DNA from 4 places in the Arthrobacter sp. UYCo732 genome. Region 1 is predicted to be linked to each of the others. Evidence: riboswitches for the same ligand, from Rfam matches in the RefSeq annotation. Region 1 holds a riboswitch; each other region holds the start of a gene.
What was found. A riboswitch is a leader RNA that binds a small molecule or an ion and turns the genes downstream of it on or off. The one in region 1 is predicted to bind thiamine pyrophosphate.
Positions count from the first base shown of each region.

Region 1 (7,384 bases):
GGTGCGGACCCAGCAGACACAAAGACTAATTTTGCCACATTCACAGGCCATCAGCCAATTGCCGCCGACGGCCCGCCCGGTCAGGCGGAGGGCGTCGGTCAGGCGGAGGGCGTCGGTCAGGCGGAGTTACTGGTTTCGGCGCCGTTTTGGGCATCACCGGGCCGCCGGGCACGGAGGTGACCCTCGACGACGGCGTACCCGAGGTCGTAGAGGGCGGCCCGGTCTGCGCGTGGCAGCTTACCGGCATCGAACGCCTCCAACAGATCAGGACGCCGCTCCGCCGTCCGCTGGTACTGCTGGTGGCGCCGCCACTGCGCGATCTTCCCGTGGTTGCCGCTCAGCAGGACTGCCGGCACTTCCCGCTCACGCCAACTGGAGGGCTTGGTGTACACCGGGTACTCCAGCAGTCCGTCGGAGTGCGACTCCTCGACGAGGGACTCGGGGTTGCCTACCACCCCGGGCAGCAGCCTGCCGATGGCCTCCACCATGGCCAGGACAGCTACCTCACCGCCGTTGAGCACGTAGTCACCAAGGCTCATGGGCCGGACGGTGAAGTGTTCCGCCGCCCATTCGATGACGCGCTCGTCGATGCCTTCGTAGCGTCCGCAGGCAAAAACGAGCTGCTCCTCTTCGGCGAGCTCATGGGCCAGCGCCTGGGTGAAGCGCTCCCCCGCCGGTGACGGCACGATCAGGACCGGCTTAATTGTTTTAGCTTCGTTGGTGTCGGCGACGGAAGCCAGCGCCTGAGCCCACGGCTCCGCCTTCATCACCATGCCGGCGCCGCCACCGTAGGGCGTGTCGTCCACGGAGCGGTGTTTATCGGTGGTGAACCCGCGCAGATCATGGACGTGCAGGTCCAGCAGGCCGTCCTGGCGGGCTTTGCCGATGAGGGACAGCTCCAGGGGCGCCAGGTACTCAGGGAAGATGCTGACGACGTCGATTCTCATCTACGCGTTGCCCTCAGGCCCGCCGGTGGCAGCGTCGTCGGAGTTGACTTCAAACAGTCCGTCCGGCGGGGTGAGCAGGACAAACCCCCCAGCGACGTTGACTTCCGGCACGATCTGCTCGACGAAGGGAATGAGGATTTCCTTGCCGTTGGCGTCCTCAACCACCAGCAGGTCCTGGACCGGCATGGTGTGCAGCGCCGCGATCTTACCCACCACCTGGGAGCCCACCCGCGCCTCGAGGCCAACCAACTCATGCTCGTACCAGCCTTCGTCGTCGTCATCGTCCAGCTCTTCGGTTTCGACGAACAGCTTGGCCCCGCGCAGGGTCTCGGCCTGGTTGCGGGTTTCAATTCCCTCAAATGCGAGCAGCAGGATGTCCTTGTTCCATCGCGCACTCTCAACAGTCAGGGGGCCGGCCGACGCCGGCTCCACCACAAACTCGGTGCCGGGAACAAACCGGTCCGCCGGGGCATCGGTCAAAACCTGGACCGTCACTTCCCCACGGATCCCGTGCGGTTTGCCGATTCGTGCCACCTGAAGCTGCATCTGTTCCTCTGTTCCGGTTGTGGGGTATCCACAGTGTTGTGATGAAAGCACTCCGGCCCCTCCACCTTGATCGGTGGAAGGGCCGGAGCAAAAACTGATGTTGCCGAGCGCTTAGCGGCGGCGGTCCGTGTCGACGACGTCGACCCTTACCGGTTCGCCGTCTGCCAGTGCCGCCACAACGGTGCGCAGTGCACGTGCAGTGCGGCCCTGGCGGCCGATCACCCGTCCCAGGTCATCCTGATGAACGCGGACCTCGAGGGTGTCCCCCCGGCGGTTGTTCTTCGAGCTGACCTTGACATCTTCCGGAGAATCAACGATTCCCCGGACCAGGTGTTCGAGCGCTTCTGCCAGCAATCTACTCAGCCTCGTTGGCTTCTGCTTCGGCCGGGGCCTCGGCTGCGTCAGACTGCTTTGCCTTCTTGGTGATGGCCTCCGGGATGATTACGGAACCCTTTTCTGGGGCAACAAAGGCAGCCTTGGGAGCTTTGGTCTTCAGGGTGCCTTCCTGGCCCGGGAGGCCCTTGAACTTCTGCCAGTCACCGGTGATCTTGAGGATCGCGGCAACCTGCTCGGACGGCTGGGCGCCAACGCCGAGCCAGTACTGGGCACGGTCTGTGTCGACCTCGATGTATGAGGGCTCTTCGGTGGGGTGGTACTTGCCGATCTCTTCGATGGCACGGCCGTCGCGCTTGGAGCGTGCGTCCATAACGACGATGCGGTAGTACGGTGCGCGCATTTTACCAAAGCGCTTAAGGCGAATCTTTACGGCCACTTTTGTGGTCACTCCTGTTTCAGAAAAGGGTTGAACCGACGTTCTGCACCCGTGGGGCGGGCCGTACTTGAAGGCTCGAAGGACAGGATCCGGACGCGGAGAGAGGGGCCACGCAGATCGAGTACCTGTTTATTGTGCCAGATCAGCGTCAGGATTTCGACTTGACACGTCTGGATGGGGGGAAGAGGACGGACCTGGCAGGCCCCCAGGGGCCTAGGACGCCCAGACATACACCCCGGTGCGCTCGGCGTCGTGAATTCCACTGGCCAGCTCGGCGAGCTGCTGGACATAGTTCCGGGCGTCGGCTGCACCGAATGGCATATCGTCGTGACCGGCCCATTTTTCGGCGACATCATCCAGGACGTTGCCTTCACCCTCAGTTTCATAGGTAAGGAGGTCAGCCAGCGCCCGCACCATCGCCGGCGGCACGCCGAGGAGGGAGTCGCTGGAAACGTCAACCATGGCAAGTTCGTAGCCCTCGCCACCGGCGTGGACCGCAGCCCCGGCGAGATCGCCGAGCTGTTCTATCTCGAAATCACTGACTCCCGGTATCCGCAGTGCGGGTCCCGGCGGCGAGCCGCCGGCATCAAGGACGCCGGCACGCTTCAGCGCGGCGTCGTGGGTAGCTACAAAAATTTCAGTGAAGCCCATGGGCACAGCCCTCATTCCGTCGACGGTGCGGCCCTGGCGGGCAGCTAAGGGTGCCGCCCCGGCCGTTCGAAATCAGCCTAGTGCATCGGGGCCTGCAGCTCCGGCCAGCGCCACTTAGCGGACAGCAACCCGGATATTGTTGCGCCACGGATCCTCGAAGCGCAGTTCGGCACCCGTGTGGTGTGACGCCAGCCCGGCGACCTTCAAGCGGTCAGCGAGGGCTCCGACGTCGTCACCTGAAGGGACTTCGATGAGCACCTCCCCTAGTCCCAGGGTGTCCTTGCGCGGTCCGGCGCCGCGGCTGTTCCATACGTTCATTGCCATGTGGTGGTGATATCCGCCCGCAGAAACGAACAATGCCTGCCCGTGCCAGCCGGCGGTCTTTTCGAAGCCCAGCGTGCCCACATAGAAATCGTGCGCCGACTGGACATCACCCACCTGGAGGTGGACGTGGCCCACACCGGCTTCGGCGGCCTGCTGGCCGTCCATGGATTCCTCGGTCATGTGCTGCTCAAGGTAGCGCTGCGGCGGCAGTGCCAAGCTGTCCATCAGCACATCCTTCCCGTTCCAGGACCAGTTTTCGCGGGGCCTGTCCCAGTACAGTTCGATGCCGTTGCCTTCGGGGTCATTGAAGTAGAAGGCTTCGCTAACGAGGTGGTCGGCGCTGCCGGTGAAGGACCGGGGTTCGTACTGGGCCGCGGTGGCTACCGTGGCAGCAAGCGAAGCCCGGTGGTCAAAGAGCAGCGCCGTATGGAACAGCCCGGCCTCGCCCCTGCGGGGCAGGCTCAAGGACTGGGCGGCCGCAAGATGGACCAGCGGGCGCCGGAGCCGGCCAAGGTAGACGCCGCCGTCCTGTTCGGCGACGACCTCCAGGCCGAGCGCACGCTGGTAGTAGTCGGTCATCAGCTTCATGTCGCCCACCTTGAGCATCACTGTGCCCATGGAGAGGTCGGCAGGAAGGAGATCCCGACTGGTGGCTTCTGCAGTCATTGAACGCTCCCGGTCCGTTGGCCTTCGGGGTCGAAGGTGGCCATGACTCCATTTTACTTGAAGCTTCAATTTAATTCAAGTGGCTGGGCAGACAGGTTGCGACAGCATCCCCGTGACTGCTGTCACAGGCCACCCTCGGCCTGTGGTAGCTTCGACTTGACCACACGGGAGCCCTTGCAGGGGCTGAGATCGGGCTGACGCAGCCTGCGACCGTTGAACCTGTCCGGGTAATGCCGGCGAAGGAAGTGAATATTCATTGAATACACAAGAAACACAGCTGAACCCTGCCCAAAGTGAAGCCGACCAGGATCAAACGGTCCGGCCTGAAACCCAGTCACTGAAGTCCCACTCGCTGGCGTTCATCAATGATGACGCCACCGGGATCCGGGTTCCCGTGACCGAGATCGCGCTGGAACCGTCGCCGAACGGCGAGGCGAACGGGCCTTTCCGGACCTACCGCACGGCCGGTCCGGGCAGCGATCCGGTGGTGGGCCTCAACCCGTTCCGCTCGGAGTGGATCGCCGCCCGCGGCGACACCGAGCCCTACAGCGGCCGGGAACGGAACCTGCTCGACGACGGCAAGTCGGCAGTTCGCCGCGGCGCCGCTTCCGCGGAGTGGAAGGGCGCGCAGCCCGTGCCCCGCCGCGCCGTCGAAGGCAAGACCGTCACGCAGATGCATTACGCACGGCAGGGTGTGGTGACGCCCGAGATGCAGTTCGTTGCCCTCCGCGAGAACTGTGACGTGGAACTGGTCCGCAGCGAAGTCGCTGCCGGCCGCGCCATCATCCCCAATAACATCAACCACCCGGAATCTGAACCGATGATCATCGGCAAGGCCTTCCTGGTGAAGATCAACGCCAATATCGGCAACTCCGCGGTGACCAGCTCCATTGCCGAGGAGGTGGACAAGCTCCAGTGGGCCACCCAGTGGGGCGCGGACACCGTCATGGACCTGTCCACCGGCGATGACATTCACACCACGCGGGAATGGCTAATCCGCAACGCCCCCGTTCCCATCGGCACCGTGCCCATTTACCAGGCTTTGGAGAAGGTCAACGGCGAGGCCAACAAACTGACCTGGGAAATCTTCCGTGACACCGTGGTTGAGCAGTGCGAGCAGGGCGTGGACTACATGACCATCCACGCCGGAGTGCTGCTGCGCTACGTGCCGCTGACGGCCAACCGCGTCACCGGCATCGTCTCCCGCGGCGGCGCAATCATGGCCGGCTGGTGCCTGGCCCACCATCAGGAGAACTTCCTCTACACGCACTTCGACGAGTTGTGCGAGATCTTCGCCAAGTACGACGTCGCATTCTCTTTGGGCGACGGACTGCGCCCGGGAGCGACGGCGGACGCCAATGACGCCGCCCAGTTCGCCGAGCTGGACACTCTGGCGGAGCTCACGCAGCGGGCCTGGGAATTCGATGTCCAGGTCATGGTGGAAGGTCCCGGGCACGTCCCGTTCCATCTGGTGCGGGAGAACGTGGAACGCCAGCAGGAACTCTGCAAGGGCGCCCCGTTCTACACGCTTGGGCCGCTGGTCACGGACATTGCCCCGGGCTATGACCACATCACGTCCGCCATCGGCGCCACGGAAATCGCCCGCTACGGCACCGCGATGCTTTGTTACGTCACGCCCAAGGAACACCTTGGCCTCCCGAACAAGGACGACGTCAAGACCGGGGTGATCACCTACAAGATCGCCGCCCATGCAGCAGACCTGGCTAAGGGCCACCCGGGTGCGCACGAGCGTGATGACGCCCTGTCCAAGGCACGGTTTGAGTTCCGCTGGCGCGACCAGTTCGCATTGTCCCTGGACCCGGTCACGGCGGAAGCCTTCCATGACGAAACGCTGCCGGCCGAACCGGCCAAGACCGCGCATTTCTGTTCCATGTGCGGGCCGAAGTTCTGCTCCATGAAAATCAGCCAGGACATCCGGGACGAGTATGGTTCAGCCGATTCCCAGGCAGCCATCGCCGAGGCCTACAGCGGCATGCGGGAAAAGAGCGCGGAATTCCTGGCCTCCGGCGGCAAGGTATATCTGCCTGAACTGCAGCTTCCGGGCGCAGGCGGCGAAGCGGCGTCAGGAAGCCTGAACTGAGACTGACCTGCTGACCTCGGCGATGAAGGACCGGATGGCCCGGTCACCTTCAACCGAGTCCTGTGGCCGGTGCCCTCCTGCAGCGATGCGGTGCAGGGCACCGGTTTCCCGCAGGTATACCGCGATTTCCTCGTAGAGAGGCTCCCAGCCTCCGGTCAGGACCATGGTGGGGACGCCGGGAACAATGTGGAGCGGGGCTTCCCAGGATGGGGCCTGCAGGCGAAGCCGGCGCGCTGACCGTTTTTCCTCCGGCGTGGAGGGCTCCTGAAGGTCGGCCGCGAACATCCGGCGTACGAACTCCCGCTGGAATTCCTCATCGCCCAACTCGTAACGGACCTCAAAAAGCGGCTGCATCAGCGCCACGTGCGCTGAGGTGGCGGGCAGTTCGGCGGTGAGCGACAGGCAGGCGGGTTCCACCAGCGTCAGGGAAAACACGAGGTCGGGGCGTTGGACGGCCGCCATCATGGCTGCGATGGCGCCCTGAGCATGGGCAACAACATGCCCGCCGGCGGCACCGCGCCCGTCATCCGCCAGTGAACGAAGGATGATGGCGGTGTCCTCGGTGAACGAGGATTCCACGGGTTCAGCCAGGGGGTCGTAGCCGTGGCGTCGCAGGAACAGGGCATCGTAGGCCAGCGCCATCCCGTGCTGGCGCGGCCACGCTGCCGCCCCGAACGGCCCGCCGCCGTGCACGAAAACTACCCTCTGCTTGAACATGACCCAACCTTATTCCAGAGCCCCCACATCCTTGCCGGATGGCAGCAGCGTCGTTGCCAGCCCTCAAAAGCGCACCGGCTGCTGCCCACCCGGCAAAACGCGTCTACTTGCCGAGGAACTTGTCGAACCCCTTGGGCAGGTTCAGCTGCGAGGGATCAAAGTCGCCCGACTGCTGGCCGAAGGCTGCGCCCGTCGGCAGGGCCTTAGCCGCTCCGGCCCGCCGGGCCTCGGCATCCTTGAGCTCTTGGGCAGCCTTGGCCGGGTTGCCGGACCGTGCCTTTTTCTTCGGGGCGTTCTTGCCGCCCTTGCGCGCACCACCGGGGCCACCCATGCCGGGCATCCCTGGCATCCCTGGCATTCCCGGCATGCCGCCGCCCTGGGCCATCTTCTTCATCATCTTCTGGGCCTGGGCGAATCGCTCCAGCAGGCCGTTCACCTCGGACACGTGCACGCCGGAACCTCGGGCGATGCGAGCGCGGCGGGAGCCGTTGATGATCTTCGGGGCGACGCGCTCGTGCGGCGTCATGGAGCGGACGATCGCCTCGACGCGGTCGATCTCGCGCTCGTCAAAGTTTTCCAGCTGCTGCCTGATCCCGGCCGCACCCGGCATCATCATGAGCATCTTCTTCATGGAGCCCATGTTGCGGATCTGCTGCATCT
Region 1 covers NZ_JBEPPJ010000001.1:365,404-372,787, reverse strand. Annotated here, with positions in the region: gene trmD (tRNA (guanosine(37)-N1)-methyltransferase TrmD) at 117-947, opposite strand; gene rimM (ribosome maturation factor RimM) at 948-1,493, opposite strand; gene ABIB45_RS01670 (RNA-binding protein) at 1,605-1,847, opposite strand; gene rpsP (30S ribosomal protein S16) at 1,849-2,265, opposite strand; gene ABIB45_RS01660 (hypothetical protein) at 2,479-2,916, opposite strand; gene ABIB45_RS01655 (VOC family protein) at 3,031-3,906, opposite strand; TPP riboswitch at 4,061-4,168, shown strand; gene thiC (phosphomethylpyrimidine synthase ThiC) at 4,163-6,007, shown strand; gene ABIB45_RS01645 (alpha/beta hydrolase) at 5,990-6,724, opposite strand; gene ffh (signal recognition particle protein) at 6,828-7,384, opposite strand, start outside.

Region 2 (7,384 bases), on a different contig from region 1:
GGCCAGTTCGATCTCCATAAACTCGATGGGGACGCGCCGGATGGTCACCTCCGAATTGGTGACAATGCCCGCGGTGATCAGGCTCATCGCCTCAATAGGATCCTCGGACGGGAAATACTCAATGTCGACGTCGACCAGCGGCTGCCCGGTGATCTTCAGTGTGGTGGTGCCAACGCCGTCGATCTGCACGCCGAGCATCTCCAGGTAGAAGCAGAGGTCCTGGACCATATAGTTGGGGCTGGCATTGCGGATCACGGTGGTGCCGCGGTGGTGGGCCGCAGCCATGATCGCGTTCTCGGTGACCGTATCCCCGCGCTCGGTCAACACAAAGGAGCGGTGCTGGTTATCCGGCGGCGGAGCCTGCACCGTGTAGAAACCGGTAGTGGCTTCCACCGCGAGCCCGAACTGGCGCAGGGCCTGCATGTGCGGCTCAACGGTGCGGGTGCCCAGGTCGCAGCCACCGGCATACGGGAGGCGGTACTCGGAGGACTCATCCAGAAGCGGGCCAAGCAGCATGATTACACTGCGGGTGCGGCGCGCGGCGTCCACATCCATGGCGGCAAGGTCCAGGACGGCGGGGCGGCGGAGCTGGAGGTCGGTGTCGTTGAGCCAGGTACATTCCACACCGATGCTGGTCAGGACCTCAACGATCCTGTTGACCTCTTCGATGCGGGCCAGACGGCGCAGCACTGTGGTGCCACGGTTGATCAGGCTGGCGCAGAGCAGGGCCACACCCGCGTTTTTGCTGCTGTTGACATCCACCGTCCCGGAAAGCGTGCGGCCGCCTTCGATCCGCAAGTGCGTCATCTGCGGTTTGCCCACCTTGACGATGCTGCGCTCGAAGATCGCCTCGAGCCGCTGGATCATCTTGAGGCTGAGGTTCTGCTTGCCCTGTTCCATCCGGGCGACGGCGCTCTGGCTGGTTCCCAGTGCGCTGGCGAGCTGGCCTTGGGTCCAGTTCTTTTCCATTCGGGCGTCTTTGAGCGCAGCGGCAATGTGCTCGGCAGTTTCCTGAATCATAGACAAAAAATATCACAGATGAGTTATTCGAGGCATACCGAACCCGCGAAAGGCGAGGGGATGGACCCAAATACCCGATTCATGCGATATTACTCACGCCGCTTTTGGCAGAACCGCGGCGGTGGCGGTGCGCCATCCCTACCGCCAGACGAAGTTCCAGGTCCCCATCCCGGCAGCGGCAGCCACAGCAGCAGCCGCAATCAGCACACCGCCGAGCACCACCCAAACGTCCAGCAGCGAATAGGTGGATTCCCGGGCCCAGGTGCGCCGGGCGGTGCCAAATCCGCGCGCTTCCATGGTGACGGCCAGCCGGGACGCACGGCGGATCGCCTGGACCAGCAACCCGAAGCTTTGCCCGAGAGTGGCCCGCAACCGTTGCAGCGGACTGCCGTGGGAACCCACACCGCGCGCCCGCCGGGCCATCCCAATGGTCTGCCACTCCTCGGCCAGAAGTCCCACCAGCCGCATCGCGGCCAGGGTGCCAAGCACAAACCGGTGCGGCAGCCGGGCCTTCTGCGCCAGCGCGTCGGCGAGGTCGGTGGGGTCCGTACACGTCATCAGCAGGATGGCCGGCAACGCAATCGCAAGTCCGCGCAGCATAAAACCGAGCCCCAGCTGGAGGGAACCTTCGCTGATGGACCAGATCCCGACGTCGAGCAGTACAGCGCCGCTGTCCGCCGCGACGATCGCCGTGCTCCAGCCGCCCACGGCAGCCGCGATGATGAGCGGCCAGCCGCGCTGCCACAGCAGGCGCAGGGTAAGTCCGGCGAGCGGGAAGACCGCCAACTCGGCCGCGAGCGCTACGGAGGCTGACACCCAGTCGATGGACAGCGCCAGCACCAGGGTGATGAGGAAGACGGCTCCGAACTTGGCCAGCGGGTTGGCGTGCGTCAACAGGGCGTGGTTGCCTCGGAGTGTGAGGGCATCCCTCATGCCGCACCTGCTTCCTGGCGGGCGCCGCCCCGCGACGCCGGGCCAAGGCGCAGTTCGGTGCCGCCCAGGACGGCACTGAACTCTTCGTCGTGGGTCACCGAAACCACTGACGTTCCGGCGTCGAGCAGCTCGGACAGGAAGGACGCGAGTTCGGACCATGTGTTGGCATCCTGGCCGAACGTGGGTTCGTCGAGCACTAGCACCCGCGGGTGGGCCGCAAGGACCGTGGCCACGGACAGCCGCCGCTTTTCACCGCCGGACAGCGTGTACGGGTTGGCGTCCACCAGGTGCGTCAGCCGCAGCCGTGCCAGGAGTTCCTCCACACGCTCTTCGCCAAAACCCAGGTGGCGCGGACCGAACATCAGCTCATCCAGCACACGACCCGTGACGAACTGGTGCTCGGGCTCCTGGAAGACCGTGCCGATGCGGGAAATCAATTGCTTGGCGCTCCACGTGAAGGGATCGATTCCGGCACCATCGGAAAGCTCGACGGCTGCAGACATCTTCCCCCTCACCGGCGCCAGGAGTCCGGCGAGGGTGAGCGCAAACGTGGACTTGCCGGCGCCGTTGGGGCCGGTGACGGTGAGTGCCTGGCCGGCGCGGACCTGGGCGGTGATCCCCGCTTGCACCGGCACCGGCGGAATGGTGCGGAAGCCGCGGCGCCGGGGCCGCTCGCGCGACACGGCAACGTCCTCGGCCGCCAGCAGCAGCTGGCCGCCGTCAGCCGAAGCACGCGCACGGGGGCGGGTGGCCGGAACATGGCCCGGCACCCAGACACCGGCCCCGATCAGCATGTCCCGCGCCTCGGCGAGCACCCGGTCCGGCGGGCCATCCAGCAGCACGCCCGAGCCCGGCTGCAGCACCACAATCCGGCCCACCAGGTCCTTCCAGACGGACACCCGGTGTTCCACCACCACCAGGGTGGCGCCGGTTTTGTCGAGGCAGCGGCCCACGGCGTCGCGGACTTCCAGGACACCGGCGGGATCGAGGTTGGCTGTCGGTTCGTCCAGCAGGATCAGCCCCGGCCGCATCGCGAGGATGCCGGCCAGGGCCAGCCGCTGCTTCTGGCCGCCGGACAGAGCCGACGTCGGGCGGTCCAGCGGGAGTCCGCCGCCGAAGCCGCCGGCACCGCCAGCTCCGCCCTGCGGGCGTCCGGCCCTGCGCAGCCCCACGTCATAGAGCGCCTCATGGACCCTCTTCCAGATCTCGTCCCGGGGAACGGCCAGGTTTTCGGCACCAAAGGCGACGTCGTCACCCAGCCTCGAGAGGACCACCTGCGTTTCCGGGTCCTGCTGCATGAGCCCGGCGCGGCCGCGCTGGCTGCGCGGCACCGCGCCGTCGATTAGCAGCGAACCGGTCTCGTCGGCATCGTCCCCTTCATCCCCGAGCACTCCGGCGAGGGCGTGCAGCAGCGTTGATTTGCCCGCACCGGAAGGGCCCAGCAGCAGCACCCGCTCGCCCGGCGCGATGTCCAGATCGAGCCCGCGGACGGCCGGCGCCATGCGGCCGGCGTGCCGCCAGCCCCAGCCACGGGCGGATACCGCGGCCGGGCGCACTCCGGAAGCACCGGCGTCGGAAACGGCCATCAGTGGAAAACGGGCTCCGAACCGGCCTTCCGGGAAGCGAAGGAGCCCAGCACCCCGGTTTTGGCCAGGCCGCGGGTGGCAATCCAGGACACGGCGCCGGCAATGACGGCACCCGAGATCGCGCAGAACAGAATGTAGGTGGCCTTGTCGCCGGCTTCATAGGCGATGTTCCAGCCCCACGGGAGGAAGGAATCGTTCAGGCCGCAGAACAGGCCGGCACCGGCACCGGCGAGCACGGCTGCCGGCAGGTTGAACTTCTTGTAGCCGAACGCGGCGAAAACGAGCTCCGCGCCGAGGCCCTGGAGGATGCCGGAGATCAGCACGGTGGTGCCGTACTGGGAACCCATCATGAGCTCACCGGTGGCGGCAACGGCCTCGCAGAAGAGCGCTGCGCCCGGTTTGCGGACGATGAGCATGCCCAGGACGGCCGGAATCATCCAGCCGCCGGCGATCAGGCCGGTGAGGGGCGGGTACGTGGCGTTCATCGGCGCGGACACCAGCGCCGCACCCTGGGACCAGGCCCAGAAAATGACACCGCCGGCGATGGCGATCAAAGCTGCCACCACGATGTCCACAACCCGCCAGCTATAGCTGGCTTTCTTCATGCCTACTGTTGTCATTTCTGCCTCCTGAGGTACAGGAGGGGAGAGTTCGCGGTTTCGGCACGGACTGCGCCGCCCGGATCCGGACACTCTGAGAAGCTCGACTCCCTTGCGCCGGTACTAACCGGATCAGGTTCGAGGGTCTGCGGCTGTCCGCACTCTCAGCGCCTATCCATCGGTTGCATTGCTGCAGTGCCCGACGGCGGCGCTCCCCTGTCGTAAATAAATCTGCCCTGATGGGCGTGATCCAGTTTACACCGCAGGCGCGGTAGATTGTGGGCCACGGCTGCCGACTTCCCACATGTGACCGTATTCGATCCCGACTCCAGCGACAGCCAGCCGCAGTGCTCGCTCGAAGCGCTGATAGCAAGGACCGACGCCGAGGTCAGCGAGCTGCAGTTCCCGCATTTCACGAAGGACGAATCCCTCCACCTGGGGCTGCTGCTGAAATGCCCTCAATGCTGGTGGGCCTGGGCAAGAGCCGGGCGGCTCAAGTGCCGGCCCCCGGTCCGATGACGTTAGGCTAATGACAATCCCCGATAGCCCATAAGGAGTTCAACGAATGAACCTGCTCATCAAGCTGCTCGGCACCGCAATCAGCCTCGGCGCCGGGTTTGTCGGTACCAAGCTAGTCAACACCGTGTGGGAAAAGTCCACCGGCCGCAAGGTCCCCACCGGCAAGGACGAAGACACCCCCACGAGCCTGCGCTCGGCGCTGACGTTCGCGCTTATTTCAGCCTCGGTCAGCACCATCATCCAGGTGCTCGCCAACCGCGGCACGCAGCGGGCCATCACCAGGTTCGCTAAGAGCCAGGACGTCGTCTAGCGAGTTTTGTCCAGCTAATGGCCCCTGGGCAGTCCTGAAGCCAAATTATCTGGACAAAAACTCTCAGCCGCCGCCGGACGCTTCTTCACGTGCTGACTGCTCACGGGAGGACTGCGCCGCCTTCTGCACCACGGCGTCGAGGTCATCAGAGCTGAGCAGTTCTCGGTGCAGGTGTTTGGTGCGGTAGCCGGATCGGCCCACCATGTGCGCGGACACCGGCACGGTCAGCAGCTGGAAGATCCACGCCACCAGCAGCACCGGCCACACCCACCACGTCCGCATCTGCAGGCCGATGGCCGCCAGCAGCAGGAAGAGCCCGAGCACCTGCGGCTTGGTGGCCGCGTGCATCCGGCTCAGCAGGTCGGGGAAGCGCAGCAGGCCGATGGCGGCGGCGAGGGACATCAGGGCGCCCACCACCAGGAACACCGCCGTCACGGCATCGATGACGTTATCCACCACGCTCGCTTCAGGACTCATGGGTTTGCTCCCGCCGGTCGGCCACGAAACGGGCAACAGTCACCGAGCCGATGAAGCCGACAACGGAAAGCGCCACCAGCAGCATCAGGTTGTTCAGGTGCTTGTTGACGGCCATGTCGATGCACAGCGCGGCGCCGAGGATGGCGAGCAGGACGTCTGAGGCCAGCACCCGGTCCAGCAGCGAAGGGCCGCGGGCAATCCGGATGATGGCGCCGGCCGCTGCCAGCGAAAGAATGACTGCCGTGACGGCCAGGACGGTCTGCATCATGCTGCGGCCTCCTGCCGGACGATTTCAAGTTCTTCCGTGGTCCCCATGATTTTGATCAGGCGCGCTTCAATGGAGCGGACTTCCCTCCGCAGGTCCGCCACGTCCTCCGGGGCGCTGATGTTCAGCGCGTGCAGGTAGAGGGTGGACGTTGAACGGTCCACCTCCACCACCAGGGAGCCCGGGATCAGCGATATCACGTGCCCCACGATTGTTACCATCAGGTCCTGGTGGCTCCGCAGCGGGACAGCGACGACGGCGTTGATCACCTGGGGGCCGCGAATGGCCGCCAGGTACATCACCTCGATGCTCGCTGCCGCCACCCGCCACAGGAACAGCAGGGCAAACGGTACCGCGTGCAGGATGTTGAAGCGGCCGCTTAGTTCCACCGGCGGCAGGTAGAACATGCGGGCCACCAGCACGGACAGCAGGGCGCCGAAGAGCAGGTTACCGGGGCTGAAGTCCTGCCACAGCGCTCCCCATACGAGCACCAGCCAGACCAGCAGCGGGAGCTCCTGGCGCAGGGAAATCCGCCGGCGGCTCATTTGCCGCCTCCGGACTTCAGCGCCAGCTGGGGAACTTCGGTGTCCTCACCCAGCACGGCCTGGATGTAGGAGGACCTTTCCAGCATTTCCTGGGCTGCCTGGCCCGAGACCCGGAACAGCGGCCCGGCGAAGACTGTGAGGGCCACGCCAAGGACCACCAGGCCGAGGGTTGAGCCCACCATCGTCCGGGGCAGCAGCGTGACGTTGGTGCGCCCTGCCCGCTGGCCGGTGTCCGAATTTTCCGGCGAAGCCAGCAGGACGGGGTCAGGGTGTTCGGCGTCGGACGGCTTGCGCCAGAAAGCACGGTTCCAGACCCTTGCGACGGCCAGGAGCGTCAGCAGGCTGGTGAGTACCCCGCCGATCACCAGGGCGTAGGCCAGGGGTGTGCCCAGCTCGATGCCGGCCTGGATCAGCCCCACCTTCCCCAGGAACCCGGAGAACGGCGGGATGCCGGCCAGGTTCATGGCGGGCACAAAGAACAGCAGGGCCAGCACCGGCGACAACTTGGCCAGGCCGGCCACCCTGTCCATCGAGGAACTGCCGCCGCGGCGTTCGATCAGTCCGGTGACCAGGAAGAGGCTGGTCTGGACGGTGATGTGGTGGGCCACGTAGAACACGGCGGCGCCCAGCCCGGCCACCGAAGACATCGCCAGGCCGAACACCATGTAGCCGATGTGGCTGACCAGGGTGAAGGACAGCAGACGTTTGATGTCGCTCTGGGCCAGGGCACCAAGGATGCCCACCACCATGGTCAGCAACGCCGCCACCATCAGTGGAGTGTTGAGGCTGTCGCCGGGGAACAGCAGGGTTTCGGTACGCACCATCGCATAGACACCCACCTTGGTCAGCAGCCCGGCGAACACGGCCGTGACCGGCGCCGGCGCGGTGGGATAGGAGTCAGGCAGCCAGAACGACAACGGGAACACGGCCGCCTTGATGCCAAAAGCCACCAGGAGCATCACGTGCAGCAGGGTCTGGGTACCCTCGTCCAGGTCCGCGAGTTTGATGGCGAGGTCGGCCATGTTCACTGTTCCGGTGGCGCCGTAAACCATGGCGATGGAAATCAGGAACAGCACCGAGGACACCACGGAGACCACCACGTAGGTGACGCCGGCGCGGATGCGGGGGCC
Region 2 covers NZ_JBEPPJ010000005.1:133,143-140,526, forward strand. Annotated here, with positions in the region: gene ABIB45_RS10150 (UDP-N-acetylglucosamine 1-carboxyvinyltransferase) at 1-1,020, opposite strand, end outside; gene ABIB45_RS10155 (energy-coupling factor transporter transmembrane component T family protein) at 1,159-1,953, opposite strand; gene ABIB45_RS10160 (ABC transporter ATP-binding protein) at 1,950-3,539, opposite strand; gene ABIB45_RS10165 (ECF transporter S component) at 3,539-4,159, opposite strand; TPP riboswitch at 4,230-4,366, opposite strand; gene ABIB45_RS10170 (DUF4235 domain-containing protein) at 4,704-4,967, shown strand; gene mnhG (monovalent cation/H(+) antiporter subunit G) at 5,031-5,444, opposite strand; gene ABIB45_RS10180 (MrpF/PhaF family protein) at 5,434-5,712, opposite strand; gene ABIB45_RS10185 (Na+/H+ antiporter subunit E) at 5,709-6,254, opposite strand; gene ABIB45_RS10190 (Na+/H+ antiporter subunit D) at 6,251-7,384, opposite strand, start outside.
Region 2: linked by a shared signal. The riboswitch ahead of ABIB45_RS10165 (ECF transporter S component) and the one ahead of thiC (phosphomethylpyrimidine synthase ThiC) in region 1 are both predicted to bind thiamine pyrophosphate.

Region 3 (7,384 bases), on a different contig from region 1:
GGCACCGGCTGCTTTGTCGATGAGGTCGGGGGAGATGCTGATATCTCCCTCGCTGAAGAGATCCCTGTAGGACGCGGTTACTTCTGCGATGGCTGCTTCGTGGAGGTTGATCCTGTCGGCGCGTCGCAGGAAGGTGGCAACGCCTTCGTTGAGGAGGTCGGACACGGCCGATGGCAGGCCTGCGAAGATCAGGCCGATGGGCAGCCCGTCGCGGATGAAGTGTTGGACGTCGGCGGCCAGTTGCGAGATCTCCGTCCTGTCGACGGCATGAATCTCGTCAATGGTGATGACGAGTCCGGTGCCTTGTGCGTCCAGCAGGCGCAGCAGTTCGTTCCCGGTCCGGCGCCAGTCCGCGGCCCGTTCCGGAGGGAGCTGGGTCGTTAACCCGAACCCTGCTGCGGAGAAGGCTGTGATTTTCCGGGCCGGCTGTCCATCCCCGAGTTCGTCGCGGAGGCGAAGCATGTCATCGCCGATCCCGGCAAGGAATCCAGGCGTGGCTGTCCGGGAGATGACGGCCCACCCGTGTGCCCGGGCGATCTCTTCGGCCGCGCTCAACATGACCGTCTTGCCGATGCCCCTGGAGCCCGTGATGATAGTCAAAAGCCCTGGCGCGCCGGAACCTTGCTGCAGGCCGTACTCGAACTCGTCCAACAGCCCTGCCCGTCCGACCAGTACTGGAGGCGTGGCTCCGGCCGTTGGCTTGAAGGGGTTTTGCACGGCATCTCCCGGGTGAAAGTAGGTGAAACTGGTGAAAGTGGTGAAACTTCGTCCACCCTATGCCGGCACCTCACGCTAAGCAAGGCGCGGTGTCCAGCGGTAGCATCGGGCCATGACTCCTGAAGAGAACTGTCTCGAGCACGCGCTGCACGTCGGCGAGGGGCTGACCGGCCCTGAGCTTGGAGCAGTTAGGTTTCGAACCGCGCCTTGAGGATATGACTGAGGACCAGCGGAGCCACCTGGACCCTGATGACCTCGACTGGATGGATTCAATCATTCCGGAGCGGCGCGACAGAAGCCTGCTCCAGGCTAAGCTTCTGGCCGGGGCCATGTGGGAGGCTTCCGTGGTCCTGATAGACCAGCTTTTCGAGGATCTTTCCGGCTTACGGATCCGTGAGCGGATCGATCGACGGGACATCGCCAATACTTTCGTCCTGTCCGGACTGCCACCCAGACACGCGGAGAGATATGACGCACGCTTCGCCCAACAGTTTTGGTTATTGCTGCGGACATGACCGTGGCGCTGATCCGCGGCTGGACACGCCCGTCATGCGTCGCCCAGGAGTTGGCGCAGCGTTGCCTTGTCGACTAAGTCGAAGTCAGCCAGGATCTATACGACCTGGATCTAGCAGACGGCTGGCGGGGCCTGCTTGAACAACACATGCTCGAAGACACGGACAGTGAAATGCTGTACCAGAACCCAATGGACGGCTTCGAAGGCGATATCGCGCTGAACATGCAACTGGGCCTTGCACCGATGAATGTCCAGGACTGGTTCGAGCCATTCAACGACGCCTCCGTCCCGCCGTTCGTGCGCTAATCGACATGCTAACTCCCCCGTCAAACCATCATTTGAAACGCAGATAACGATCTTTCGTCAAGCGAGCGTTCCATGCAGGGGAGAGGCCACGAACGTGTTCCGGGTATGGCCCCAGACCCACGACCTGCAGGTCGGGACCGACCCGGCAGGCAAACCCCTCGCCATCCGCAACCACGGCCAGATCTGGCTGGTCGACCCCGACACCGACTCCCAGCATTGGTACGGACGGGACGCATGGTGGGACACCCGCCGCACAGCCGCCGTCGACAGCGGCGACCTGGTCAGCATCGAATACTGGCGGGTCCAGGTCCGCCAGGGAACTTCCGGCTCCGCCCTCCGGACCTTCACGTTGCGCCGGAACCCGCTCTCCCCGCACTGGCTCCTCGAAAGCATCAGCGACGGCGACGAGACAACCGAAAATTGAACGACCAACCCTTCAACGATCAGACGTGGGCAGGGATTCGGCCAGAATACACGCTGCCAACCCTCGGGCAGGTACGGCGCCGGCTCTCCGAGCTCATGGAAGACCCCGAACCCGTGATGCAGCAGCTCGTCCGCGTCTTCATCGACGACGGCACCTTCTGCCCGGGATTCCAGTTCCTCCCCGGCAACCCCCGGTTCTCCGGTTGGTGCGCGCCTGTGCCTGTGTGGTAGTAGGCTTTCTAGAGTGACACGGGGTGCCCTGGGCAACAGGGCTGAGATAAGACCCGTTGAACCTGATCTAGTTCGTACTAGCGAAGGGATGTTGCGGATGACTGTTCGCCTGACACCTGACCATATCTGCACGATGCTCGCCCGGTTGCGGGAGACAGGGCCATTGGTGCAGTGTCTGACCAACGCGGTTGTGACAAACTTCACCGCGAATGTGCTTCTAGCCGTCGGGGCGGCGCCAGCCATGGCTGATGTCCCCACCGAGGCCGGCCAGTTTGCCCGGATAGCTTCCGGAGTTCTGATCAACGTGGGTACTCCCCACGCGGAGCAACGGGTCGCCATGGTCGAAGCCGCCTCGGCCGCTCAGGAGGCAGGCACTCCCTGGGTTCTTGACCCGGTCGCGGTCGGTGTCCTGCCGGTGCGTACTGCCCTTGCCAGTGAACTGCTCTCTTACGCCCCGACCGCTATCCGGGGCAACGCTTCAGAGGTTATCGCACTGGCTGGGTTGGGGGCAGGTGGCCGTGGTGTTGATGCCGTCGATAGTCCCGAAAGTGCGCTGGCAGCGGCCGGCCGCCTGGCCAGTGTTCACGGTTCCGTCGTGGCCGTTTCCGGGGCCGTTGATCTGATTACTGATGGCATCGATGTGATCCGGATCGGTAACGGCCACCCTTATCTGACCCTGGTCACCGGGGGTGGCTGTGCACTGGGTGCGGTCACCGCAGCTTTTTTGGCTGTGGATGGCGACCGTCTGGCAGCGACGGCTGCAGCCACCGCGGTGTATACCGTCGCTGCCGAAATCGCCGCTGACGGCGCCCGCGGCCCGGGCAGTTTCGCGGTCGCGTTCCTGGATGCGCTGGAGTCTGTGGATGCCGAAATAATCCGGTCCAGAGTGGCTATCTCATGACGGGCGCCGGCAGGGCTGGCTTCACCCCGGGGATTTATCTGATCACTGATGATAAGTTGTGCGGGGAACGCGGAGTGGTGGAGTCGGTCAGCGCCGCCGTTGCCGGAGGCGTGCGAATGGTACAGATCCGGGAAAAAACGGCCAGCGCCGCCCGGTTCTACGATCTGGTGATGCGTACCGCGGATGCCGTCGGTGACCGGGCCACGGTGTTGGTGGATGACCGGGTGGATGTTTTTCTCGCCGCCCGGGCGGGCGGTGCGGCTGTCCACGGCGTCCATATCGGTCAAAGCGATCTTCCGGCACCCCAGGTCCGGGCAATTGTTGGCCAGGACGCGTTGATCGGGCTGAGCGCCAACACGGCCGAACATCTCGCGCAGCTGCACGCCCTGCCTTCAGGGACGGTGGACTATCTGGGCGTGGGCGTGATCCGTCCGACGTCGACCAAGCCGGACCATCCGGCGCCCTTGGGCATCGAGGGGTTCGCCGCTATCGCTGCCGCTACGCTGCTGCCCTGCGTCGCAATCGGCGGCATAACCCCGGCCGATGTCAGTGCATTGAGGCGCGCCGGAGCGGCCGGCATCGCCGTGGTCTCAGCCATCTGTGCCGCCGAAAACCCTGCCCGCAGCGCCAAAGAGTTTCTCAAGGAATGGACCCACTGAACACCGCAACCGCCTACATACCCCGCCCAGCCATCTCTCCATTTCCGGTTCCGGCGCCGCTCCTAAATCGCGGCACCGCGCGGTCGGATAATCCCGGCAAAACCGGCCCACCATCTATCCGGCACCAGCAAACGCTCCGCATACGCGGGGATAAGGACTTCTCGTGAACAAACGACGACGCTTACTCGTGGGCGCAGCCAGCGCCCTCACCCTTACCGCCATGGCAGCCCTGTCAGCCTGCGCCGGTGCGGGAGAAAATTCCACTCCGGCTTCTTCCGGGACCACGCCCATTACCTTCGCCCTGGACTGGACGCCCAACACGAACCACACCGGGCTGTACGTGGCGCTCAACAAAGGCTATTTCGCCGCCGCCGGACTCGACGTTCAGGTACTGCCCTACAGCCAGTCCTCCACCGACACCCTCATCAACTCGGGTGCGGCGGACTTCGGAATCAGCTTCCAAAACACGGCGACGTTCGCCGCAGCAGCGGGGGTGGCCAACACCTCGGTCATGTCGGTGCTCCAGCACGATGCCACAGCCATCGGCGTCCTGGCCAGCCGGAAGGACATTGCCAGCCCTAAAGACCTCGATGGTAAAACCTTCGGCACGGCCGGGCCCAGTGCCACGTTCCCTACCGAAGCCGCAGATGCCATCAGGAACGCCGGCGGAACAGGCAACTTCGGTCGCGTCACCCTGGGCACGTCCGCCTACGAAGCCCTGTACGCCGGCAAGGTCGACTTCACCTCAGCCTTCAAGACCTGGGAAGGCATCGACGCCTCCCTCCGCGGCACTCCGATGAAGTTTTTCAACCTGCATGACTACGGCGTGCCGGACCAGTATTCGGTGATCATTGAAGGCAACCGGGAATGGATCAAGGGACACCCGGACGTGACCAAAAAGTTCGTCCAGGCCCTCCAAAAGGGATACCAATATGCCGCAGCCGACCCCGACGCTGCCGCGAAAATACTTGTTGACGCCAACCCCGGTATCTTCGCCAACGACCAGCTGGTCTACAAGAGCCAGGAAGAACTGAGTGCTTCCTACCTGAAGGACGCCAACGGCCAGGTCGGCACTCAAACAGCGGATCAGTGGAAGCAGCTGGCGGATTTCCTCTACAAGAACGCCCTGCTGGCCGATGAAAGCGGCAAACCCCTCTCCAAACCCCTTGACACCATGGCGTTGTTCACCGATGAGTATCTGGCCGGCAAATAGCTCCCGCGCCCTCCCCTGTCCCGGACGCGGGCCGCGGGACCGTAACGGCAGAAAGGCAACGCTGTGAGTGGGGGTCCGGGAGACGGAGCGGGGTGTGGGGGAAAAGCGGGCCGCTCCCGGAAAACGGGGTCTCCCCGCCGGTTCAGGACGCTCACCACCGCTGTGCCCCCGGCCGTGATTGTCCTCGCTCTCCTGGCAACCTGGCAGGGCGCAGTCGCTGCCGGCGGCCTGAAACCAACTGTGCTTCCATCTCCGCAACGGATCGTGGAGCAAGGCTGGTTGGCGCGCGAGATCATCTGGGCCAACACGGTGCCGACGCTGCAGGAAACCTTTCTTGGTTTCGCCGTCTCCCTGACCCTGGCCTGGGTCCTTGCCGTCGTCATCGACTTCTCACCGTGGCTTCGCCGGGCCCTGATGCCCCTGCTGGTGGCATCCCAGACCATACCGATCATCGCGATTGCCCCGCTGATGATCATCTGGTTCGGCTTCGGTCTGATGCCAAAGATCATGGTCATCGCTTTGGTCACGTTCTTTCCGGTGACCGTCGGCCTGATCGACGGCTTCAACCTCACCGACCGTGACGCGGGCAATCTGCTGCGCAGCATGGGCGCCAACCGGTGGAAGCAATTCGTCTATGTACGCCTTCCATCGGCTCTTCCTTCCTTCTTCACCGCCCTGCGGATCGGCATTGCCTACGCTGTTACGGGCGCCATTTTCGCCGAGTACATTGGCTCGCGGGAAGGGCTGGGTATCTACATGGCCACGATGAAAAACTCGTTCCGCACCGACCTCGTACTGGCAGCAGTCGCAGTCACCGCCTTCCTTAGTGTGGGCCTGTTCCTGCTGACCTACGCCGCCGAGCGGCTGATCATCCCCTGGCACTCCAAGGAACGCAGGAACCGCCATGTCTGAACCCACCGCTGCCGCACCCAGGGTCGAAGTACGTGCAATTAACAAATCCTTCGAGCTGGGCCACGGACAATCCCGTCCTGTCATCAACAACGTCAATTTCTCCGCACAACAAGGAGAATTCCTTGCCATCATCGGTCCCAGCGGATGCGGAAAGAGCACCCTTTTCAACATCATGGCCGGCCTGGAAAAACCCCGCGACGGCGAAATCCTCATCGATGGGCGCTCCGTCACCGGGGAACGTGAACACTTTGCCTACATGCCGCAAAAAGACCTCCTCTTTCCCTGGCGCACTATCCTTCAGAACACCGCTCTGGGCCTGGAAGTCTGCGGCGGAAGCAAAAAGACCGCGCGGGCACGTGCCGCCAGCCTCTTCCCGGCCTTCGGGCTGGCCGGTTTTGAGAACTCGCATCCCTTCGAGCTCTCCGGAGGAATGCGGCAAAGGGCCGCCCTGCTGCGCACGGTCGTCCAGGACCGTGACGTCCTATTACTGGATGAGCCCTTCGGCGCCCTCGATTCCCTCACCCGCACCGACATGCAGGCGTGGCTTCAAGATGTCTGGTCCCACAACTCCTGGACCGCGGTCCTGATCACCCACGACATCCGTGAAGCGATCTACCTGGCCGACCGGGTCGTCGTACTCAGCCCCCGGCCCGCCTCCGTGCGCCTAAACCTCCCCATCGACCTGCCCAGACCACGTCAACTGTCGATGATGGCATCGGCCCGGTTCGCCCACTACGAACTGCAACTCCTCGAAACCCTTCACCGGCCCGGCAACCTCAACGACACCACGGATGCTGCCCACGGAAGGCCTCGGGCCTGAAAGCACAAAGCCCGAGAGGACTCCAGGGAGGAGGGACGTTCCTGACGGAAGGCTATCCAATACGCCCGCTTGGAGCCCCTTGTCGTCAGGGGAACCAGCTTGTGGCAACCCTGTCGCGGACGGTATCGGATGATCGGAACCGCCGCCATGCCGTAGTGGCGCTTTTACGCAGGGGCGCCGACAGCCGGGCGGTCCAGCCCGAGATGCCCGCGCAGCGTCGAGGCGGTGTAGCGGGTGCGGAAGAGTCCTCGGCGCTGGAGGACAGGGACGACGTCATCGACGAACTCGTCCAGGGAGTCGGGCAGCAGCGGGGGCATCAGGTTGAACCCGTCAGCGCCCCCGGAGCGGAACCAGAGCTCCATCTGGTCAGCGATCTGCTCCGGCGTGCCGACCATTGTGCAGTGGCCCCCTCCTGCGGCCAGGCGCCCAAGTAACTGCCGCACGGTGGGACGTTCGGTTTCAATAATGCGCAATATGGTGGCATAACGGCCCTGCGGCCCAGTAAATTCTGCCGCCGACGGCAGGGACGGCACGGGGGCGTCCAGCTCCCAGCCTGTACAGTCCTGCTGCACGAACGTGCCCAGCCGTGTCAGGGATTCTCCGGTGGGCAGCAGCGTATCCCCCCGGTCCTGTTTGGCCCGGGCTTCGGCCTCGGTGGAGCCCACATACGTCACCAATCCGGGCATGA
Region 3 covers NZ_JBEPPJ010000020.1:1,147-8,530, forward strand. Annotated here, with positions in the region: gene ABIB45_RS18655 (DUF8462 domain-containing protein) at 1-717, opposite strand, end outside; gene ABIB45_RS18660 (hypothetical protein) at 933-1,232, shown strand; gene ABIB45_RS18665 (hypothetical protein) at 1,379-1,537, shown strand; gene ABIB45_RS18670 (hypothetical protein) at 1,632-1,961, shown strand; gene ABIB45_RS18675 (hypothetical protein) at 1,958-2,191, shown strand; TPP riboswitch at 2,201-2,297, shown strand; gene thiM (hydroxyethylthiazole kinase) at 2,289-3,092, shown strand; gene thiE (thiamine phosphate synthase) at 3,089-3,751, shown strand; gene ABIB45_RS18690 (ABC transporter substrate-binding protein) at 3,915-4,964, shown strand; gene ABIB45_RS18695 (ABC transporter permease) at 5,127-5,876, shown strand; gene ABIB45_RS18700 (ABC transporter ATP-binding protein) at 5,869-6,696, shown strand; gene ABIB45_RS18705 (LLM class flavin-dependent oxidoreductase) at 6,861-7,384, opposite strand, start outside.
Region 3: linked by a shared signal. The riboswitch ahead of thiM (hydroxyethylthiazole kinase) and the one ahead of thiC (phosphomethylpyrimidine synthase ThiC) in region 1 are both predicted to bind thiamine pyrophosphate.

Region 4 (7,384 bases), 320 kb from region 1:
TCACGGGGTTGCCCTGGTTCCGGGAATGGAAGTCTCCTGCCGGACGGAGCAGGGCATCAGTGTGCACCTGCTGAGCTACCTGCACGATCCTGCGCATCCGGGACTGCTGGCGGAAATCACCAAGGCCAAGGACGCGCGCCTCACCCGGGCAGAACGGATGGTGACGCTGCTCGCCGAGGACTACCCGCTGACCTGGGATGACGTCATCCACCATGTGGCCCCCGGAGCGACACTGGGCCGGCCGCACATCGCTGATGCCCTGGTTGCTGCGGGCGTGGTTTCGGACCGCTCGGAGGCTTTCGCCTCCATCCTTACCTCGCATTCGCGCTACTTTGTCCAGCACTACGCACCCGACCCGGCAACCGCCGTCGAACTTGTCTGCGCGGCCGGCGGCGTCCCCGTGTTTGCCCATCCTGTGGCGTCCGCCCGCGGCCGCATCGTGGGGGAGCAGGTTTACCAGGAGATGATCGACGCCGGTCTGGCGGGCGTGGAGATCGAGCACCGCGACAATCCCGAGGAAGGCCGCAAGTTCCTGCGCGGCCTTGCGGCCAGGCACGGGCTGCTGATTACGGGGTCTTCGGATTACCACGGCACCGGCAAACCCAACCTGCTCGGCGAGAATCTCACTACGGCGGAGGTGCTGGCCCGAATCGAAGAGCTGGGAACAGGTACCGCTGTCGTTCGCCCCTGAGCTGCGCCCTGACCCAACTGACTCGCAGTTAACGTCGTGAAAGCGCGTTTTGGCGACGTTTGATGCGAGTCAGTTGGGTGGGAAGGACGTGAAGGACGCCTTGTCACCCAACCGCTTGGCCATGACATCGATGGCGGGCTGGTTCTGGTCCACGCACACGAACTTGCGGTCGAGCTTGGCGGCCACGGCCCCGAGCGTTCCGGACCCGGCGAAGAAGTCCAGGCACCAGTCACCGGGACGGCTGGACGCGGCCACCACACGGCGGATGAGCCCCTCGGGCTTCTGTGTGGGGTAGCCGGTCTTTTCCTTGCCGGTGGGGGAGACGATGGTGTGCCACCAGACGTCCGTGGGCAGTTTCCCGAGCTCCCGCTTGGCAGGCGTCACCAGGCCCGGTGCCATATAGGGCTCCCGGTCAACCTCGGCGCTGTCGAAGTGGTACTTCGACGGGTTCTTGACGTACACGAGGATGTTGTCGTGTTTGGTGGGCCAGCGGTATTTGGCGCGGGCGCCGTAGTCGTAGGCCCAGATGATCTCGTTCAGGAAGCACGCACGGCCGAAGATGGCATCCAGCATGACCTTGGCGTAATGCACTTCCCGGTAGTCCAGGTGCAGGTAGAGCGTGCCGTCGTCAGCGAGCAGCCGCCAGGCCTCCACCAGCCGTGGTTCCAGGAAGGACCAGTAATCGCTGAACGCGTCATCGTAGCGGTGCAGGGCGCCCTTGATCGTGTCGTAGGAGCGGCCCTTGAAGCCCACGCGGTCGCCTTCACCGTCGGTGTTCAGCACCATCCGGGTTTCCTGGCGCTTCTGGACCCTGCCGGTGTTGAACGGCGGGTCCACGTAAATGAGTGTGAAGGCGCCGTCCGGCAGCGAGGGGAGGAACTCCGCGTTATCCGCGTGAACCACCAGGTTGCTGCCGTCCGGCGCCCAGACGGTGTCAGTCATCGAGGCTGTTAGGCCTCTACGTTGCCGGGCTGGGAGCCGGTGTCGGCTCCTGCCACTACTTCGCCGTTGCGGCGGCGGGTGCGGGTCCGGCTGCGGCGCGTCCGTGACTGGTCCACTTCGGCCGGGGCGGCCACGGCCGGTTCGGCGGCAGGTCCGGTGCCCGCGGTGTCGGCATCGGACGTACGACGACGGCGGTCGCCTGAGCGTCCACCCTCGGAAGCGCTGCGGCGGCTGCTGTTGTCACGGCCTCCTGAACGGTTGCTGTCGCGTCCGCCGTCGCGTCCGCCGTCGCGTCCGCTGTCGCGTCCGCTGTCGCGTCCGCTTGAGCGCGTGTTCTTCTTGCCGGTTTCGCCCAGGTCCTCCAGGACTTCGGCATCTACACCGGCGAGCGTGCGCTTGTTGCGGGGCAACCGGCCCTTGGTGCCTGCCGGGATGTCCAGCTCTTCATACAGGTGCGGGGACGAAGAGTAAGTCTCCACGGGTTCCGGAACGCTCAGGCCCAGGGCCTTGTTGATCAGGCCCCAGCGCGGCATGTCGTCCCAGTCAACAAAGGTCACGGCTGTCCCCTTGTTGCCGGCACGGCCCGTGCGGCCCACGCGGTGCAGGTAGATTTTTTCGTCTTCAACACACTGGTAGTTGATGACGTGCGTGACGTCATCCACGTCGATCCCGCGGGCAGCGACGTCGGTGGCCACGAGCACGTCCACTTTGTTGTTACGGAACGCACGGAGCGCCTGCTCGCGGGCGCCCTGGCCCAGGTCACCGTGGATGGCGGCAGCGGCGAAACCGCGGTCCAGCAGTTCTTCGGCCACCTTGGCTGCCGTGCGCTTGGTCTTGGTGAAGATGATGGTGCGGCCACGGCCGCGGGCCTGCAGGATGCGGGAAACAACTTCGATCTTGTCCATGCTGTGGGCACGGTAGATGAGTTGGCGGATGTCGCGCTTGGTGAGGCCCTCGTCTTCGGGATCAGCTGCCCGGATGTGGGTGGGCTGCGTCATGTAGCGGCGGGCCATCGCGATGACCGGGCCCGGCATGGTTGCGGAGAAAAGCAGGGTCTGGCGGACTCCCGGCGTACCGGCAATAAGCGTTTCCACGTCCGGGAGGAAGCCCAGATCCAGCATTTCGTCGGCCTCGTCCAGGATGACGGTCTTAACGTTCTTGAGGCTCAGGTGCTTCTGTTTGTACAGGTCGATGAGGCGGCCGGGGGTTCCCACCACAATCTCGACCCCCTTCTGCAAAGCCTCCACCTGGGGCTCGTACGCACGGCCGCCGTAGATGGTGGTGATGCGGGCGTTGCGCTTCCGCGACGCGGTCTGAAGGTCGTTGGCAACCTGGACGGCCAGTTCGCGGGTCGGCACGATGACAAGGGCCTGCGGTGCACCGGGAACGGCGAGCTTGTCGAAGCCGGCGTCATCCGGTCCCACCACGCGCTGCAGCGCGGGGATGCCGAAGCCGAGGGTCTTGCCGGTGCCTGTCTTGGCCTGGCCGATGATGTCGTGGCCTGCGAGGGCTACGGGCAGGGTCATGGCCTGGATGGGGAACGGGTGGGTGATCCCGGCGTCTGCCAGGGACTCGACGATATCGGCGCGGACGTTGTAGTCGGCGAAGGATTTCTCCTCGATTTCGTGCGGCTTCTCGTCCGAGATGATGGTCTCTTCGGGTTCGATCGTTTCGATGCCGGAATCGTCAGTCAGGATCTGGTGGGTATGCAATTCACTCACAGGTGAGTTTCCTTATTCATTTGGGCATTGGCGCTGCCTGCTCAACGGCTGGCCAACGAGGCCGTACCGGAGCACGCTCGGGCGCGCAAGCAAATCCAGTGGAAGCCGATCGCGGGCTATCTAAATGCTGGCACTGGTGACCAGCGGGTCTATCTCAAGATCGCGTAGGGGCGGGCTTGTTGAATCCAAAATCAAGGAAATCAACGACCGGGCATCCATTTCTACTACTTCAGTCTAGCCGTACGGACATGGAATTCCGGCCTTGCCCCTCAGGGGAGTGCCCAGTCAGTTCAGGACAGCAACTCGAAGTGGACCTCGCGGGCGGCGATGTCGGAGGAGATCAGGCGGACCCGGACCTTGGTTCCGGACTCGAGGTCGCCTGCGCAGCGGGCGGTCACGGCTGGCTCGGAGATCTGGATGATCCCCGAGGGGCCGTTGCCGTTTTTGCCGGCTCCGCCCCGCCCGTTTCCGTTTCCGTTGCCGTTCTTTCCGTTCCCGTTATCCTTCTGCGGCTTGGACCCGGAAATGACAATCGCATCGAACTCCTGGCCGATGTGGTTGACCAGAAGTGCGGCCTCCACGGTGTCCAGCGCCATGCGCTCCATCCGGGCAGCCAGTTGGTCCGAGCCAGCCATGATTTCCGGCAGGGTGGGCAGGGCTTCCCGCGCCCAGCCAGGCACCGGCCGGCCGTTGCTCAGGGCCTCGCAGATCACCAGGACAAAGCGGTCGATAAGCCGCCGGAGGGGCGCCGTGGTGTGGGCATAGGCGGCGCCGATGGCGGACTGGATGGCGTCCTCAGGAACAGTGCCATCAAAGGCGGTGTAACTTGCGCCGCGGAACAGCATTCCGGCGGAGTGCAGGATGGCCAACTGCCGCGGCTCGGTGGGATCGAGGCTGCGAAGGTACTCGCCATAGCTGGTTTTCCCATCCCATGCCTTGCCCAGGGCCACGGTTTGGAGCCTGAAATGCCTGAGGGAGCGCTCGTCCGGGGCGGGCATGGTCCGCAGGATGCCTACTTTCCCCGTCAGCATCAGCTTGGCCGCCGCCATGCCCGCCATGAGGGAAATCTGTGCATTCCAGTCTTCCACCGGGAGCTGCGGCGCCGCTGCAATCCGGTAGCCGCCGTCGGGGGTCTGCACGATCTCCTGCTCCGGCATGTTCAGGCTGGCACCGCCGCGCTGCCGCTCCAGTTCAACGCGCTTGAGCCCCACTTCCCTCAGGAGCTGCAGCACGGGGTTGGCTGTGCCGGCATCGATGTCGGCCTGGACGCCCTTGTAGTCCAGCTTGGCCCGGCTGCGGATCGTGGCCCGCTGGACGGTGACGGTCGAAACCTGGGCGGCGTCGTCCAGCCCGAAGTCCCAAACAAATGCAGCGCACAGCTGATCGGCCAGGAGGCTGCCGGCTTGTTCGCTGATGACTTCAGGGTGCAAGGGGATGCGGCCGTCCGGGGCGTAGAACGTCTGGCCGCGGCGGCGGGTTTCGGCATCCAGGCTGCCGCCGGGGCGGACAAAAGAGGGCACATCAGCGATGGCATAAAGCACCCGGTAGCCGGCGCCGGCACGTTCGATGGAAAGCGCCTGGTCCAGGTCCGTGGACGACGCCGGATCGATCGTCAGGAACTCAACGTCCGTCAGGTCCGCGGCGGGGAGCTGGTGGGCTGCCACTGCTGCCTCGGCGTCGCGGACCGCCTCTGCAGGGTAGGGGCCCGGCAGTTCCAGTTCGGTCCGCAGGGCACTCAGCGCTGCCGCGAGGGCGTTGGTCTGCTCGCGGACATTGGGGGCCAGCCGATGATGTGACACGAAAGTCAGGTTAGCCCGATTTCCATGGATCGTGCACGCCCCGCCCCGCTGCGCGCAGGTTTCTTAGGATGCGGCGGCGTCCAGGGCGACCACGAGGGCGCCGGCCGCTGCGGCGGGGTCGGCGGCTTCCGTGATGGCTCGCACCACAACTATCCTGCTTGCCCCGGCTTCCACCACCTGCTCAACGTTGCTCAAATCGATGCCGCCGATCGCAAACCAGGGCAGTGTGGCCTGGGCGCCGCCGGCGGCGCGGACTGCCTCCGCTGCATAGCGCACCAGGTCGAGGCCGACGGCGGCCCGGCCGGGTTTGGTGGGGGTAGCCCACACCGGTCCGACGCAGAAGTAGTCCAGGCCGCCGTCGGCAGTCACCGTTGCGGACATCCGGATGGCGCCCTCGATCTGTTCGGTAGTGTGGGTGGAGAGCCCCACGGTGGCTCCGGCACCGAGCAGAGTGCGGGCCGATGCCACGGGCAGGTCCTTCTGCCCGATATGGAAGACGGGCGCGCCCGTCAGCATGGCGATGTCGGCGCGGTCATTGACGGCCCAGAGACGGCCGTGCCGGGCGGCGGCTGCCTGGAGCACCGCCAACAGTTCCAGCTCCTCGGCGGCCTCGATCCCCTTGTCGCGGAGCTGGATGATGTCCACCCCGCCGGCAAACGCCGCGTCCACAAATTCCGCGAAGTCCCCGCGGTCCCGGCGGGCATCGGTGCACAGGTACAACCTGGCGCTGGTGGGCAGGCCGTTGCTGGACGCCTCCGGCGGTATCTGGGCGGAGTGGCTGGGAGGGGTAGCGGGAGCGGAGTGTGCGTTCATGGAAACTACCCTAGTTCCCCTAAACTGGGTGAGTACTGCGGGAGCCCGTTGCAGCCGTCACAAAGCGGCCGGGCTGAGAGGGCACCAGAGCCGACCGCTTGACCTGATCCGGCTAGTACCGGCGTAGGGAAGGAAACACATGCTCTCCCCATCCAGCGGCGCACCCGCCAGCCCGCCAGCCAGTGCACCAGCCAGCCCGCCTTCCGAGCCAGCAGGCAGTCCCGATTTCTGCCACGCCGACGTAGCTGTCATTGGCGGCGGCGTCATTGGCCACGGGATCGCCTGGGAAGTGCGGCGCTCCGGCCGCTCCGTGGTCCTGATCGATGATGCACCCGGCTCCGGGGCCAGTTGGGCGGCAGCCGGCATGCTCGCGCCCGTCAGCGAACTGCACTACCAGGAGGAAGACCTTCTGGAGCTGATGCTCGAATCCTCCGGCCTCTGGCCCGCCTTCGCAGCCCACCTCGCCGGGGCCGGGGCGGGGGATACCGGCTACCTGACGACGCCGACCCTCGCCGTCGGTGCCGATGCCGCGGACCGCCGCGCGCTGATGGACCTGCGGACCGTGCAGCAGGCCAGCGGCCTGGTGGTGGAACCGCTGACCGTCCGGGAAGCACGGATGAGGGAGCCGCTCCTCAGCCCGGCGATTTCCTGCGCCTTGGAAATCCCGGCGGACCACCAGGTGGATCCGCGGAAGCTGGTGGCGTCCCTGCAGCAGGTCCTGGCCAGCCACGAACCCGGCGCCGGAACCGCTGTGGACGGCGCCCGCGGCGGGTTCGCCGTCGGGCACCGGGCCGAAGCCCTACTCTGGGATGCCGGACGCGTCAGCGGGGTGAAGCTGGCCAACGGCGGCACAGTCACTGCGGGAGAGACCATTGTGGCCAACGGCCTGCAGGCGGCTGCGCTGGAAGGATTGCCGGACGGGCTGCGCTTGCCTCTCCGCCCTGTGTACGGCGACATCCTGCGCCTCGCCGTACCGCGGCACCTGCGTCCGCTGGTCACCTCCACCGTCCGCGGCCTGGTCCACGGGGTGCCGGTCTACATCGTCCCGCGGCAGGACGACACCGTGGTGATCGGCGCAACCCAGCGGGAGGATGCACTGTCCGCCATCCCGGACGCCGCCGTGTCGGACCCTGCCTTGCCGGGCCCCATCACGCCGAGCACTGCCTTTTCACACACCATCACGCCGAGCACTGCCGTCTCCGCAGGCGGCGTCTACCAGTTGCTCCGCGACGCACAGGCCCTGCTGCCCGCCGTCGCCGAGCTGGAGCTCCTGGAATGTACCGCGCGGGCGCGCCCCGCGACGCCGGACAACGCACCCCTGCTCGGCCGTGTACCCGACTCCCGGCCCGGTGTCGGACACATCGCCGGGCTGATCATTGCCACCGGATTCTTCCGCCACGGCGTGCTGCTGGCTCCAG
Region 4 covers NZ_JBEPPJ010000001.1:41,443-48,826, forward strand. Annotated here, with positions in the region: gene ABIB45_RS00205 (PHP domain-containing protein) at 1-691, shown strand, start outside; gene ABIB45_RS00210 (DNA-methyltransferase) at 761-1,633, opposite strand; gene ABIB45_RS00215 (DEAD/DEAH box helicase) at 1,642-3,354, opposite strand; gene ABIB45_RS00220 (RNB domain-containing ribonuclease) at 3,645-5,153, opposite strand; gene thiE (thiamine phosphate synthase) at 5,217-5,966, opposite strand; TPP riboswitch at 5,994-6,113, shown strand; gene ABIB45_RS00230 (FAD-dependent oxidoreductase) at 6,106-7,384, shown strand, end outside.
Region 4: linked by a shared signal. The riboswitch ahead of ABIB45_RS00230 (FAD-dependent oxidoreductase) and the one ahead of thiC (phosphomethylpyrimidine synthase ThiC) in region 1 are both predicted to bind thiamine pyrophosphate.